DNA from 3 places in the Mesorhizobium sp. BHscii genome. Region 1 is predicted to be linked to each of the others. Evidence: riboswitches for the same ligand, from Rfam matches in the RefSeq annotation. Region 1 holds a riboswitch; each other region holds the start of a gene.
The links. A riboswitch is a leader RNA that binds a small molecule or an ion and turns the genes downstream of it on or off. The one in region 1 is predicted to bind cobalamin.
Positions count from the first base shown of each region.

Region 2: it holds a riboswitch for cobalamin, as region 1 does, so the genes downstream of both, ACWTU7_RS18245 (CbtB domain-containing protein) here and ACWTU7_RS09630 (aromatic ring-hydroxylating oxygenase subunit alpha) in region 1, are expected to answer to the same signal.
Region 3: it holds a riboswitch for cobalamin, as region 1 does, so the genes downstream of both, ACWTU7_RS13375 (DUF1636 family protein) here and ACWTU7_RS09630 (aromatic ring-hydroxylating oxygenase subunit alpha) in region 1, are expected to answer to the same signal.

Region 1 is NZ_JBSPKW010000005.1:97,831-102,376, forward strand. It holds gene ACWTU7_RS09625 (hybrid-cluster NAD(P)-dependent oxidoreductase) at 1-215, opposite strand, end outside; gene ACWTU7_RS09630 (aromatic ring-hydroxylating oxygenase subunit alpha) at 239-1,486, opposite strand; cobalamin riboswitch at 1,701-1,903, opposite strand; gene ACWTU7_RS09635 (DUF680 domain-containing protein) at 2,423-2,629, shown strand; gene ACWTU7_RS09640 (DUF680 domain-containing protein) at 2,720-2,944, shown strand; gene ACWTU7_RS09645 (DUF680 domain-containing protein) at 3,017-3,235, shown strand; gene ACWTU7_RS09650 (ABC transporter ATP-binding protein) at 3,332-4,444, opposite strand; gene bglA (beta-galactosidase BglA) at 4,469-4,546, opposite strand, start outside.
Region 2 is NZ_JBSPKW010000012.1:177,252-181,797, reverse strand. It holds gene ACWTU7_RS18260 (MFS transporter) at 1-786, shown strand, start outside; gene ACWTU7_RS18255 (SRPBCC family protein) at 675-1,196, opposite strand; gene ACWTU7_RS18250 (hypothetical protein) at 1,238-1,525, opposite strand; cobalamin riboswitch at 1,756-1,958, shown strand; gene ACWTU7_RS18245 (CbtB domain-containing protein) at 1,996-2,175, shown strand; gene ACWTU7_RS18240 (CbtA family protein) at 2,191-2,967, shown strand; gene cobU (bifunctional adenosylcobinamide kinase/adenosylcobinamide-phosphate guanylyltransferase) at 2,960-3,481, shown strand; gene cobO (cob(I)yrinic acid a,c-diamide adenosyltransferase) at 3,483-4,100, shown strand; gene ACWTU7_RS18225 (hypothetical protein) at 4,127-4,339, shown strand; gene cbiB (adenosylcobinamide-phosphate synthase CbiB) at 4,469-4,546, opposite strand, start outside.
Region 3 is NZ_JBSPKW010000008.1:19,463-24,008, reverse strand. It holds gene cobN (cobaltochelatase subunit CobN) at 1-266, opposite strand, end outside; gene cobW (cobalamin biosynthesis protein CobW) at 285-1,322, opposite strand; gene ACWTU7_RS13375 (DUF1636 family protein) at 1,319-1,750, opposite strand; cobalamin riboswitch at 1,789-1,992, opposite strand; gene ACWTU7_RS13370 (DUF6348 family protein) at 1,988-2,752, opposite strand; gene ACWTU7_RS13365 (winged helix-turn-helix domain-containing protein) at 2,796-4,001, opposite strand; gene ACWTU7_RS13360 (NADH-quinone oxidoreductase subunit A) at 4,338-4,546, shown strand, end outside.

The sequences.
Region 1 (4,546 bases):
GTATAGGTCCGCATCAGCGGGCCGTCAGTGGTCGGCAGTTCCAGTGTCACGAACTGCCCCGGTCTGTAGCGGAACCAGGTCTGGTTGTCGGAGCGGAAGGTGAAAGTCTTCACGTCAGGCGCCTCGTCGCTGACACCGATCACTTCCAGCACCTGAAGCCTGTCGTTCCAGGGCGCCATCTCGTCGAGATGGCGGTAGAGCCCGAGATCCGTCATCGCATTCATACCCTTGATCTTTCTCAGGCGACGCTGCGCAACGCCGGCCGGCCGTCCTCGGCAAGGCGCGGCCCGATGAAGGAGGCGTACCATTCGACGAACTGGATGACGCCGCCCTCATGCAGTTCAGAATAGGGGCCGGGCTCATAGGCCGGCGACAGGATGCCGAAGGCGTTTTCCTCGACGATGCGGCGGTCCTGATCGTTGGTCTCGGTCCAGACATGGGTGAGTTCGGCGAGATCGTAATCGACGCCTTCGACCGCGTCCTTGTGGACGAGCCATTTGGTTGTGACGGCCGTTTCCGTGGCGCTGATCGGCAGCACGCGGAAGGTGACGGCATGGTCGCCGAGGACGTGGTTCCAGGTCGTCGGATAGTGATAGAGCAGCAGCGAGCCGATGCGCTCGGTCGAAACGCTGTCGGAAAGGTTCTTCTTCACCGCGCGTCTTCCCGTCATCGTGTAGCTGACGGCATCGCGCAAGAGCGGCGCGCGGGTGGCACGATACTGCCCGGCCGGATCGATGCGGAACTTGCTCGGCAAGCCCGCCGCCTCGCATTTCGCCCAGTGCACGAGCATCTCCGGATCGCTATCGGCGCCCTGCACGCCAGTCACGGTCGGCGCTTCCGGGAATGTCTTGCACAGTTCCGGATGGTTGCCGGCGCAATGGTAGCACTCGCGGTTGTTTTCCCAGACGAGCTTCCAGTTGCCCTTCTCGACGATGGTCGATTCGAAGGCGATTTTTGCCTCGCGCAACCGGTGCGGCAGGAGGTAAGGCTCGATCATGGCGCGCATCGGCGCGAAATCGGCGGGCTCCTTGGCCAGGCAGATGAAGATGTAGCCGCCAACGCTTTCGCAAGCCACCGGCTTCAGGCTGAACTGGCTCTTGTCGAAGCCGTCCGCCATCTGCCTTGCGAACAAAAGCCGGCCATCCAGCTCGTAGGTCCACTGGTGATAGGGGCAGACGAGCTTCGCCGCCGTGCCTTTGTCGGCGTTGCAGACGCGGCTGCCGCGATGCCGGCAGGAATTGTGGAAGGCATTGATCCTGCCTTGCTGGTCGCGGACCAGCACGACCGGATAGTCGCCTATCTGGGCAGTGATGTAGCTGCCCGGCTTCGGCAACTCGCAATCGTGGCCGATGAACAGCCAGTCGCGATACCAGATCAGCTCCATGTCGAGCTTGAAGAAATCGGCATCGGTATAGAAGGGCTGCTCGAGCGAATAGCCTGCCCTGCGGCCGTGCAAGAGCCTCAGCATGTCGTTGCGCGCATCCATGTCCTGTCCTTATAGCCGTCGCATCGGCCCGAAATCGGAATCGATTTCGGAAAGCACGATGCGCAATTCAAAGTCTTGGAGCGTGTTTTGTGCGTCCAAATGGACGCACGTCGCTCCAAAGACTGAACTGGTGGTGATGGAGGAAGGATCGCTCGCAGGCCGGCGACAGGCCAGACATGCATCATCCACCTCTTGACCGCCCACCGCGATCAGTCGTGTCTAGAAATCTCGGGCTGGTTTCCGGGCTCTGGAGTGTCCTTGCGGACTCATCGCGACACCTTCCCAGGCTTGTGGCCCAGTGGTCTCCCGTTGCGACTTGAACTCCACCACCGTTGCGGGGGCAGCGCCGGGTTCTGACCGGCTTCCCAATTCTCCGCTTCGTCGTCACCAAGCGGCACCTGAGTTGGCGTGATCTAATCATGACGGCTGGCCGACTGTCGGCATGAAAGCGACATCGTATCCATGCGGCGCGACACGGCGGCGAAACCCTGTGGGCCGGGATTTGAGGGGGATGAATTTGCACCTGGCTGCGAGCGCTGCCGGTTCTGAAAGCACGCCGGATTTAACCATTGCAGGGCGCCTAAATGGTTAACGATTCGACAACAACTCAGCACCGGCTTTTTAAGCCGCTTCTAAAATCGAACCGAACGGTTCGTTCTGTTGACAATGCGTGCATGACGCTGTGAACGCAGGTCCGGCAATTCGTCAAATGGTCGAATGGCGCCTTTGGCATAAACCTCTGAAACAAAACATAAAATAACACTATTGGAAGCATCTGGTACAATTTCAAGGTGTAGATTCTTGGTCCACACGGAACAACTTAGTGATTGGAATCCGCCGAATGGCCTTCCCACATCGGGGCTGTCCGAACGACGCGAATTCCTCCCAAGACACGCCGCTAGACGGACGGAAAATTAAGATACTGGAGTACCAAAAATGAAAAAGATTGCTCTTACTGCCGTCGCCGTTCTGGCCATCACCGGCAGCGCCTTTGCTGGCAGCGACCATTATGGGTCCAACGGCGCCAACCAGCCGGCCGCTGCGGTCGACAACAGCTCGTACACGGCTTCCATTCAGAAGCCGCCTCACGCTGAAAAGCCCGTTGTCCAGGGCGCTGACCGCAACCTTTTCGGCAACAATTAACAGCTGATCCCAAACAGCAGAGCGGCGTTGTCTCTCATAAAGACCGTGGCCGCCGCGCTGAGGGGATACGACACTTCAGGAGTACTAGAAATGAAGAAGATCATTCTTGCCGCCGCCGCCATTCTGGCCGTCTCCGGCAGCGCTTTTGCCGGCAGCGACAATTTTGGATCGAACGGCGCCAACCAGCCGGCCGCTGCGGTCGACAACAGCTCGTACACGGCTTCGATTCAGAATTCGGCTTCGGCGCAGAAGCCGGTTCCGGCTGACGAGAAGCCCGTCCACGGCAGCGACCGTAACCTCTTCGGCAACAACTAGTGTCGATCCCAACAGCAGCGGCGGCATTTGCCCGCCGCGCTGGTGGAACACGAAAAATCCAGGAGTACTGAAATGACGAAGATTGTTCTTGCGACCGCCGCCGTTCTGGCCGTCGCCGGCAGCGCATTTGCCGGTAGCGACAATTATGGATCGAACGGCGCCAACCAACCGGCCGTTGCGGTCGACAGCTCGTACACGGCTTCGACCCAGAATTCGGCCCCGGCGCAGAATCCGGTTCCGGCTGACGAGAAGCCTGTCCACGGCAGCGACCGCAACCTGTTCGGCCGCTAACAGCGACCTGAACGCACAAGAGCGGCGGGCTTTGCCCGCCGATCTTGTTTTTTGCCTTCGCCAAACTGCCTGCATCCAGCAGTTAGGCCGCCAGCCTCAGGCTGCCCTTGCTTCCGCTTTGTGGAGTGTAAAGGAATGTCCGTCGGCATCGAAAATATGCAGGTCGCCGGCATCGGCATTCAACCGCAGCGCAGCACCCCGCTTGACCTCGACATTGCCGGGCAGCTTGGTCACCAGCGGAAGTTCGGAGCGGCCGATGTCGACATAGACGAGCTGAACCTCGCCGAGCTGCTCGACATAGTCCACCGTTCCCTCGAAAAGATAATCCGTCCCGGTTGCGATCATCAGATCCTCCGGCCGCACGCCGAAGCTCACCGAAGCGCCCTTCACTGACGCTGGCGTGGCGATCGGCACCGTCGCCTTGCGCCCGCCGACATGACTGACGACGGTCGGGTCGCCTGATTTGTCGATCGTCGCCGGCAGGATGTTCATTGCCGGCGAGCCGATGAACTGAGCAACGAACAGATTGCCGGGTTTCTTGTAGAGATCCATCGGCGTGCCGACCTGCTCGATATGGCCCTCCTTGAGCACCACGATGCGGTCCGCCAGCGTCATCGCCTCCACCTGGTCGTGGGTGACGTAGATCATCGTTGTAGCCGGCATCGACTCCTTGAGCTTGGCGATCTCGATGCGGGTGGCGACGCGCAGTGCCGCGTCGAGGTTCGACAGCGGCTCGTCGAACAGGAAAACTTTCGGGTTGCGCACGATGGCGCGGCCGATGGCGACGCGCTGGCGCTGGCCGCCCGACATCGCCTTGGGCAGGCGGTCGAGATAATTTGTCAGCTGCAGGATTTCCGCGGCCTGGCGCACTCGCTTGTCGATCTCTGCCTTGCTCTCCTTGCCGATCTTCATAGAGAACGCCATGTTGTCGTAGACGGTCATGTGCGGATAGAGCGCATAGGACTGGAACACCATGGCGATGCCCCGCTTCGAGGGCGGCACGTCGTTGACCACCTCGCCGTCGATCCTGAGCTCCCCGGAGGTGATTTCCTCAAGCCCGGCGATGGACCGCAGCAAGGTCGACTTGCCACAGCCGGAAGGGCCGACAAAGACGATAAACTCGCCCGACTTTATGTCGAGGTCGATGCCGTGGAGAATGTTAAGATTGCCGTATGATTTCTTCACTTGCCTTAGCGTGACATCGGCCATGATTCCCTCCAGTGAATTGCAAATTCAGTTGACACGCCCGAACCAGGCGCCGTAGCCACCGAGGCGGATAGAGCCGACGCCAGTCTGTCCCGAAAACCCGTG
Region 2 (4,546 bases), on a different contig from region 1:
ATGCAGGCCGAATCGCTGCGCATGGCGTGGTCGATGCTCGCCTGGACAAGCGGGCCGACACTCGGCATCTTCCTCTACACGCGGTTTGGCATCTATGCCGCGCATGGCGCGGTCGCCATCTTCGCCATGGCCCTGTTGGGGCTGTTCTGGACCTACCGGCTCGGCGACAATCAGTCGATCCGCCCTGGCAAGACGCGGCCGGCCAATCCGCTCGCCAATATCGGCCGCTTCGTCGCGCAGCCGCGTCTCAGGCTGGCCTGGCTGATCGCCTTCGGCCGCTCCTGCTTCTGGACGACATTTTTCGTCTACGGGCCTTTGTTCATGGTGATCACAGGCGAGGGCGAGCTCGCTGGCGGTCTGCTGGTCTCAGCGGGCAATGCGCTGTTGTTCACGGCCATCTTCTGGGGCAGAGTGGGGCAGCGTTTCGGCGGCCGGCGAACCATGACATCAGCCTATTTCGCCCTGTCGGCCATGCTGCTGGCGGCGGGCGCCGTCGGCGAATCCGTGCCGTTTCTTACCGGCGCCCTGCTGCTGTGCGGCGCGCTCTTCGCCATCGCTCTCGACGCGTTGGGCTCGACCGCCTTCATGCGCTCGGTGCGGTTCTATGAAAGGGCTGAGATGGCGGCAGTCTATCGCACCTATCTCGACTTTTCCGAGCTGACACCGCCGTTGGTCTATTCGGTGGTGCTGGCGTTTTTCGGGCTGGGCTCGGTGTTCGCCACGCTCGGCCTGCTGGCGGCGGGCTGCGGTTTTGTGACCTGGCGGTATCTGCCGAAGTCGCTTTGATCGTCAGAATTTGGTGAAAGCGTTGTATGCCGCTCGCGCACCCAGTTGTGGAAGCGATGCAATTCATATTCCTCGGGCATCAGCATGCCGGCCTTGTGGCGCATCGAGCGCAGGCCTTTCTGGTTGATCTCGCAGATATCAGCGTCCTCCTCCAGCACCTGCCTGCCGAAAGCGACGATGTTGTCGATATCAGCCGTTGGATCGGCGAGCGCTTCGGACGAAAAAAGCCATTCGGCGGTCAGTTCGGTCTGCTCCGAGCCGAGCGGCACCAGCCGCACGGTCCTGACATAGTCGACATGGCCGACGATGAACATCGACGGCAGGTTGGTGGCGTAGGTCTGCCCGGCGGAACGCTCGGCTGAAGTCAGGTCGGGAAAGACCGGCCGTGGACGCGCCCGTCTCGCAACCATGTCACGGCTCCGGCCCGCAGGCCACCGGAAACTCCGGCGCATCATTGTCGGCGTGACGGGTCCGTTCGGGGTCGTCGTCCCGACCCATCAGGCCGCGGCCATAGATCGACACCAGCCGCGACGATCTCCTCAGTGCCGACACAGAACGTCCTGAACGCCAGCGGCTGGGCAAGGTCGGCCTCTCGGCAGACGAGCAGCCAGCTACGATACCAGATGGCGTCGAGATCGCGCTGATAGGCCTCAATGTCCCAGTAGGCCGATGACGGCAGCGACGGTTCAAGTCGCGTCAAACCGTTATAGGGATCGTGCTCGCTCGGGCTGGGCTGCATGACCGGCTCCTGTGATACGCCAGCCGACACCCGGTCGCGAACACTGTCAATCGCGACGCCGGGCTGGCTGGCCTGTCGAGAGGCGCATTCGCGCTGGTGGCTGGCGGAATTTGGTTTGCCGGACGCGACGATTCTGCCTATAGTCGCAGCTGTCGTCGGTTCCGTTTGGAGCCGCGCATGATCCCGAAACCGGAATCGGTTCCGGAAAGGTCATGCGCAGAGTCTAAGTGTTAGAGCGTCCTTGTGCGTCCATTCGGACGCACGGCGCCCTAAAGGGAATGCGGTGAGGGCGAATTGTTGGCCCAATGCCGTGGCTGCCCCCGCAACTGTGTGCGGTTAGTCCTCTCCATATGCCACTGAAGAGTTTCTTCGGGAAGGTGGGGAAGGGCGTTGATCCGCGAGCCAGGAGACCTGCCGGCGACAGGAAAACTGACTTCTATGCCCTCGGGTGGAGGGCGAAAGGACAAGACATGAATACCGCTTCCGTCTCGCTCGGCACTTCCGTCTCCTCGCAGTCGCGCTTCGTGCAGCTGGCGCTTGCTGCATTTCTCGGCATTTTCGTGATGGGCTTTGTCGGCTTCTCGCATATCGATGCGGTCCACAATGCCGCTCACGACTATCGCCATTCGATGGCGTTCCCCTGCCACTGACGAGGGGCTGACATCATGACACTGTTTCGCAACGTCGTGTTCATCGCGGCGATCGCAGGGCTTGTGGCAGGCGTCGTTCTCGCCTGCATGCAGGCCTATGCCACGGTGCCGCTCATTCTGAAAGCGGAAGTCTACGAACAGGCCGGCGGTGGTCACACGCATGACCATGCCGCGGCGCCGGCTGCGAACGCCGGCGATACGAATGCTATGACCAGCGCGGCGCCAGCGCCGGCCGAAGCTGCCGCCCCGGAAGAGGAGGGCTGGACGCCGGCCGACGGCTTCGAGCGCTTCGCCTTCAATATCGTTGCCAATGTGGTCACCGGCATCGGCTTTGCGCTGATCTTGGTCGCCGCTTCGGAGTTCGCCGGCGGCATCGGCAATTGGCGTCAGGGCCTGTTCTGGGGCTTTGCCGGCTTTGCCGTATTCACGCTGGCTCCGAACCTTGGCCTGCCGCCCGAATTGCCAGCGATGCCGGCGGCCGATCTCACCCAGCGCCAGATCTGGTGGACGGCGACCGTGATGGCGACCGCGGCGGGTCTCGGCCTGCTTGCCTTCCGCAAGTCGTTGCCACTGGCGCTGATCGCCGGAGCGTTGATCGTGGCGCCGCATATCGTCGGCGCGCCGCAGCCCGACAGTTTCGAATCGCCGATCCCAGAAGGCCTGCATCACCAGTTCGTGGTGGCGGTGACGCTGACCAATTTGGTGTTCTGGCTGGTGCTCGGCGGCATCGTCGGCGTGGTGCGTGGCCGCTTGACCGGCACCGCGACCGGCCTGCGCGACAGCTTTGCCTGATCGCGTTACCGGGACGCTGACCCTGGTCATCGGCGGTGCACGCTCCGGCAAGAGCGCGCATGCCGAAAAATTGGCGACGGCCTGCCCGGCGCCGTGGGCCTATATCGCCACGGCGCAAGCCTATGACGACGAGATGCGCGAACGTATTGCGCTGCATCGGTCGCGGCGCGGCGAGGGCTGGACGACCATCGACGCGCCGCTCGATCTCGTCGGCGCGATCGAGGCGCTGCCTGACGGCCGGCCCGTCCTGATCGACTGCCTGACTTTGTGGCTGACCAACCATATGCTGGCCGAACATGACGTTGAGGCCGAATGCCGAGGGCTGGCGGATGTGCTGTCACGACCGCGCGGGCCGTGGTTCGTGGTTTCCAACGAGGTCGGCCAGGGCATCGTGCCGGACAATGCGTTGGCTCGCCGGTTTCGCGATGCCGCCGGCCGGCTCAACCAGCAAGTCGCGGCAGTGTCCGATACGGTGCTGCTGATGGTGGTGGGACTGCCGCTCAAGGTGAAGTGACATGGCTGATACTATCGATCCCAAGGACGAGGAGCGCCATCGCGCCAAGATGGCCAAGCGCAAAGCGGTGCAGGACGCCGAGGTCGCGGCAAAGACGGTCGAGAAGGGGCTGCTGATCGTCAACACCGGGCCCGGCAAGGGCAAGACCACTGCCGCCTTCGGGCTGGCGCTGAGGATGCTCGGCTACGGCAGGCGCGTCGGCGTCGTCCAGTTCATCAAGGGCAAATGGCACACCGGCGAGAAGGACGCCTTTGCCGCCTTCGGCGACCGGGTCGTCTGGCATACAATGGGCGAGGGCTTCACCTGGGAAACGCAGGATCTGAAGCGCGACATCGCCGCCGCCGAAGCGGCCTGGGCCAAGGCGCTCGAGCTGATGGCCGATCCATCGATCAGCCTTCTGGTGCTCGACGAGCTGAACATCGCGCTGCGCTACGATTATCTCGATCTCGACAAAGTGGTGGCGGCGCTGAAAGGGCGCCGCGAAAACCTGCATGTCGTCGCCACCGGCCGCAACGCCAGACCGGCGCTGGTCGATGCCGCCGATCTTGTCACCGAGATGTGCGTGACCAAGCATCACTTTTCCGCCGGCGTGAAGGCACAGCAAGGAATCGAGTTCTGATTACTTCTCAGCCGGAGAACTGTCTGTTGGAACAAGCGGTAATCGTCTATCTTCTTCTGAATGACGGGCAGTTTGGAACGTCGAAAGAACGCGCTTCCATTCTCGCGCTGGAAGATCGGCTAGAGCAAGTCGTCGGCAATGCTTCGGTCGGTGAGTTTGATGGCGATGAGTTTGGCGACGGCAAGTGCATCCTCTATATGTACGGGCCAGATGCTGAGCGACTCTTTGTTGTGATTTGAACCAGTATTGAAATCTTCTCCTGCAGCTGTCGGTGGCTATGCGATCAAAAGGTTTGGCAAGGCGGCTGATTCAAGCGCAAGGGAAGTCCGCGTTACTTGGTGACTTGAGTTCCCGACCCGTCCGATGGGTCACGCAGCGATGACGATCACCGACAGCAAGCCGAACAGCGCGATCAGCAAAAAGTCGGCGACCCGATAGAGTTTCAG
Region 3 (4,546 bases), on a different contig from region 1:
CCGCCGAGAATGCGAACCAAAATAACCCTGGCGTGGCGGGCGACGCTGTCGATCCAGAGGTCGACGGACATGGGATGGCGCAGGTCGCGTAAAGCCGCAAGGCGCATCGACGGCAGGCGATCCGCATCTGTTTTCCACGCCGCCGCCAGCCCGGCCAGATCGCTGTCGGTGAAGGACAGCGCCACGACATCCGCAGGCGTCTGCCTGAGATCAACGGGCTCGGCGAGATCGTCGAGCGAGGCGGATGTTGTGGTGAGTATGTGCATCGCGGCTCGTGCCTGGGGTCAGCCGGCGAGGATACGCTCGATGGCCGGGCGGTTCAGCCCTTTCAGACCGATGACGACGAGACGCGAACGGCGGTCGTCCTCAGCGGTCCAGGCGCGGTCGTAATAGTGATTGACGCGCGGACCGACAGCCTGCAGCAACAGCCGCATCGGCTTGCCGCCGACGTCGACGAAACCCTTGACGCGCAGCACGTTCTCTTCCTCCGCCGCCGTGGCGACACGCAAAGCCAGCTCATCGGGATTGGCGATCGACGGAATGTTGATGACGAAGGAATCGAAGTCGTCATGCTCGTGGTCGAGTTCGTCGTCGTGGTGGGTCTTGCGGTTCTCGATGTCGTCCTCGACGGCAAGGCCGAGGCCGAGCAGCACAGACGGATCGACCTTACCTTGCGAGGTCGGCACGATCTTGACGGCGCGCGCGGTGTGCTCGCCGATGATGGCATTGGCGCGGGCCGAACCGGCGGCGTCCATCAAGTCGCTCTTCGACAATATGATCAGGTCGGCGCAAGCGAGTTGGTCCTCGAACACCTCCTCGACCGGGTCGTCGTGGTCGAGCGTCTCGTCCTGCGCGCGCTGCGCCTGCAGGGCGTCCATGTCGTTGGCGACGCGGCCTTCGGCCAGCGCCGGTCCGTCGACCACGGCGACGACGCCGTCCACGGTCACCCGGCTCTTCACCGACGGCCACTGGAAGGCCTGGACCAGCGGCTTGGGCAGAGCCAGCCCAGAGGTTTCGATCAGGATATGGTCGACCTTCGGCGTCAGCGACAGGATCTGGTCGAGCGCCGGGACAAAGTCGTCGGCGACGGTGCAGCAGATGCAGCCATTGGCCAGCTCGACGATATTCTCCTCGGGGCAGGTGTCGATGCCGCATCCCTTGAGGATCTCGCCGTCGATGCCGATGTCGCCGAACTCGTTGACGATGATGGCCAGCCGCTTGCCCCCGGCGTTTTCGAGCAGATGGCGGATCAGCGTCGTCTTGCCGGCGCCGAGGAAGCCGGTGACGACGGTGCAGGGCACGCGGGAAACGGAAGCGGTCATGTCAGGTCCTTCAAAAGGTCGAGGGGAGGGATGCGGGCGACGAGGCCGCGCTTCAGACTATCGGGGCGGCCGCGCCATGGAATGAGACCGTCCGTCGAGGTGGCGAAGAGCTTTGCGCCAGTGACGAGATCGGCGCCGCTGGTCGCGGTCAGGTCGCCGAAGACATAGCTCCAGCAGCCGTCGCGCAGGATCGCGGCGCTCAGCCGGCGCTTGCAGTTGCCGAGGCATTCGACGCTGCGGATACGGACATTTTCGCCGGAAGCGGCTCGGCGCGTGTCTTCGGCCAACAATTCGCCGGCGCGGGGATGGGCGTCGGAGCCGGTCTCGTCACGGCAGGAGGCGCAGACAATCACCGTGATGCCGGCCAGGGGATCACTATCGGGCAATACGTCCGCTGTCTCAGCCGAAAAACTGCTGTCGCGTTCCAAATCAGGCTCCTTGCCCGGAAAACCCGCCAGGCGATCGGATTCTTATGTCCTAGACGGCAGGTCTCCTGGCTCGCGGGTCATCGCCTTGGTGCCGCCTTCCCGGGACCGTCCCAGTGGTTTTCGGCCTTGGCTCGTCGCTTACAGTTGCGGGGACAGCCGCGGATTTGAAATCGGAATTTCGCACCGCATTCCCTCTTGGCTCCTCCCTTTGCCGAGAGGAGACCGTCTGGATTGGATTTAGGCCTGTGGGTATGGGCCTGTCAACGCGTGACTGCTATGCTCGTCTTCCAACTGTTCTCCCGCCCCGCCCTCCGGCAGTGCCAGGATAACTTGCCGGATTGCTTGGTAGCCATCGCCGTAGTCCCAATCCTGACGGACAGCCAGATTTTCGCCTTCTGGCCAAACCTCGTTGTCCAGAAGAACCTCAGCGCTAATAAGCGTTCCATTCAAGCCTGCCAGAAAGGTCCGCACAAAATGACTGCCGGGGGGCACGGAAGCCGTGAACAGCTTTTCCAACTGGGCATAGAATGCCGGGTACCCCCGGGTCAGTGAGCACAGCTCCGTAGTAGCTTGGGAGATGACCGGTCCGCCATAGATTTTCCAACTGACATTGTTTCGCCAGAACTTCCAACTGGCACGGTTTCGCCGCCAAATTTCGACTTCGGCCTGCATGTTGTCGCAGACATGATCAGCTAGTCCCTCGATGACCACATGGAATACGCCACCGAGAAATTTTGCAAACGCCTGATTCAATGCTTGTTCGCGCGTGTCGCCGAAGCCTGCAAAGGATTCAATGACCGGCTGAGTATTAAGCAACGCCGAGAAAACGTAGATTTCCAGGACCAGCCGATGGTCAGGGCCTTGATGGTCCTTGTCGAATACCTCCGCCTCGAAGCGAAGGTGCTTTGACTGGATCGTGACATCCTGCTGCCCGCGTATCGCGTTCATTCCATGCGCAATCAGCGCATCGTAGATCAAGTCGAGAACTTTGTGCGATGGCATTGCACGACCTACGGAGCTTCCCAAGTGTCTATGGCAGACGCCGTCAAGATTGGCCATCTGTCAAACTGGCCAGTGCGGGGCCCAAATCGCCGGCCGGAGTCACGTCGATGCGCTCCAATCCCAGCCAACCCTGCATCAGCTTCAACTCCTCGAAGAGTTCGGCGGCGGTTTTCGGCGGGGCGCCGGGCTCGGCATAGGCGGCATGGACGCGCAGCACGCCGGCGGGGCGGTCGGCCTTGAGGTCGATGCGCGCCACGATCCTTTCGCCGAGCAGGAACGGCAGCACATAATAGCCGTACTGGCGCTTTTCGACGGGGGTGTAGATCTCGATGCGATAGCGGAAGTCGAACAGTCTTTCCGTGCGCGACCGCTCGAAGACGACCGGATCGAACGGAGCGAGCAGCGCGCGTGCCTCGATCTTGCGCGGAAAACGGGCGTCCTTGTAAAGATAGGCAGGCTTGTCCCAGCCTTCGACGCGTACGGGCAAAAGATCGCCGGCGTCGACCAGTTCCTCAATCCGGCCCTTGATGTCGGCTGGAGAGAGGCGGAAATAATCGCGCAGGTCGCCCGCCGTCGCGACCCCGTGGGCGCGGGCGGAAATGCGCAGCAATTCGCGGTGCGCATCCTCAGGGGAGGGCACTGGCAGGGCAAGTATCGCAGGCGGCAGCACTCGCTCCGGCAGATCGTAGCGCCGCTCGAAGCCACGACGCGACGCCGTGGTAATGCGGCCAGCCCAGAACAGCCATTCGAAAGCGTGCTTGGCATCGCTCCAGCCCCACCAGCCGCCCGAGCCTTTCTGGCCTTCCAAGGCGGAAGCGGCGATCGGGCCGCGTTGAACGACCTCGCGATAGATGTCTTCAATGTAGGCGGCGCGTTCGCGGCCCCACTTGGCCAGCCCGTTATACATTTCCTCGCCGCGCTCGGCCCGCTCCATGCGCCAGCGCATCAGTGGATAGGTCTCGACCGGCAGAAAGGAGGCTTCATGCGCCCAATATTCGAAGACTTTGCGCTTGCGCGTCACGGCGGCGTTGTCGAGCAGCGCAAGCGGGTAGGGGCCAAGCCGCGAATAGAGCGGCATATAGTGAGCACGCACCACCGCACTGACGGAATCGATCTGCAGCAGGCCGGTGCGGGCAAGGACGCGGGCCAGATGGCGGCGATCAGGCGTGCTGTTAGGGCGAGGATCGGCAAACCCCTGTGCGGCAAGCGCGATGCGCCGGGCCATGGCGAGCGAGATTTTTTCCTTCATGCAGACGGCACTCTGTTGGCGTTCGACCCAAGGTTTGGACGATGATTCCGCGCCATGCTAGCAGGGTTTTCGCGGCATCTATGTCAGGAGAGAAAACTGGAGTAAAAGTCGAAAGAAATCAAACAGGAGCGGATCGGACCAGTTTATCCGGATATGCCGTCCAGGCACCGTGTTTTGAACAAGGTTTGACTTGCTTCGCCGAAAGCGCTGCGCTAACCCTCGCCGCGTTGCAGCATAGAGCCTCCTAAAACGGTTCAGTGGTTAAACTGTCACGCTTCCGCAAGTGGGTCCGGTGCTGTAATCAGAGTGGATTGGCCGCCAACGGAAAGCTGCAGCATGAACGCATTGTTGAGTTCGTACCTGCCCATCGTCCTGTTCATCGGCGTGGCGCTGGTCGTCGGCCTGGCGCTGCTTGCCGCCCCCTTCCTGGTGGCCTTCCGCAACCCAGATCCGGAAAAGCTTTCCGCCTATGAGTGCGGCTTCAATTCGTTCGACGACGCCCGCATGAAGTTCGACATCCGCTTCTACCTGGTGTCAATCCTGTT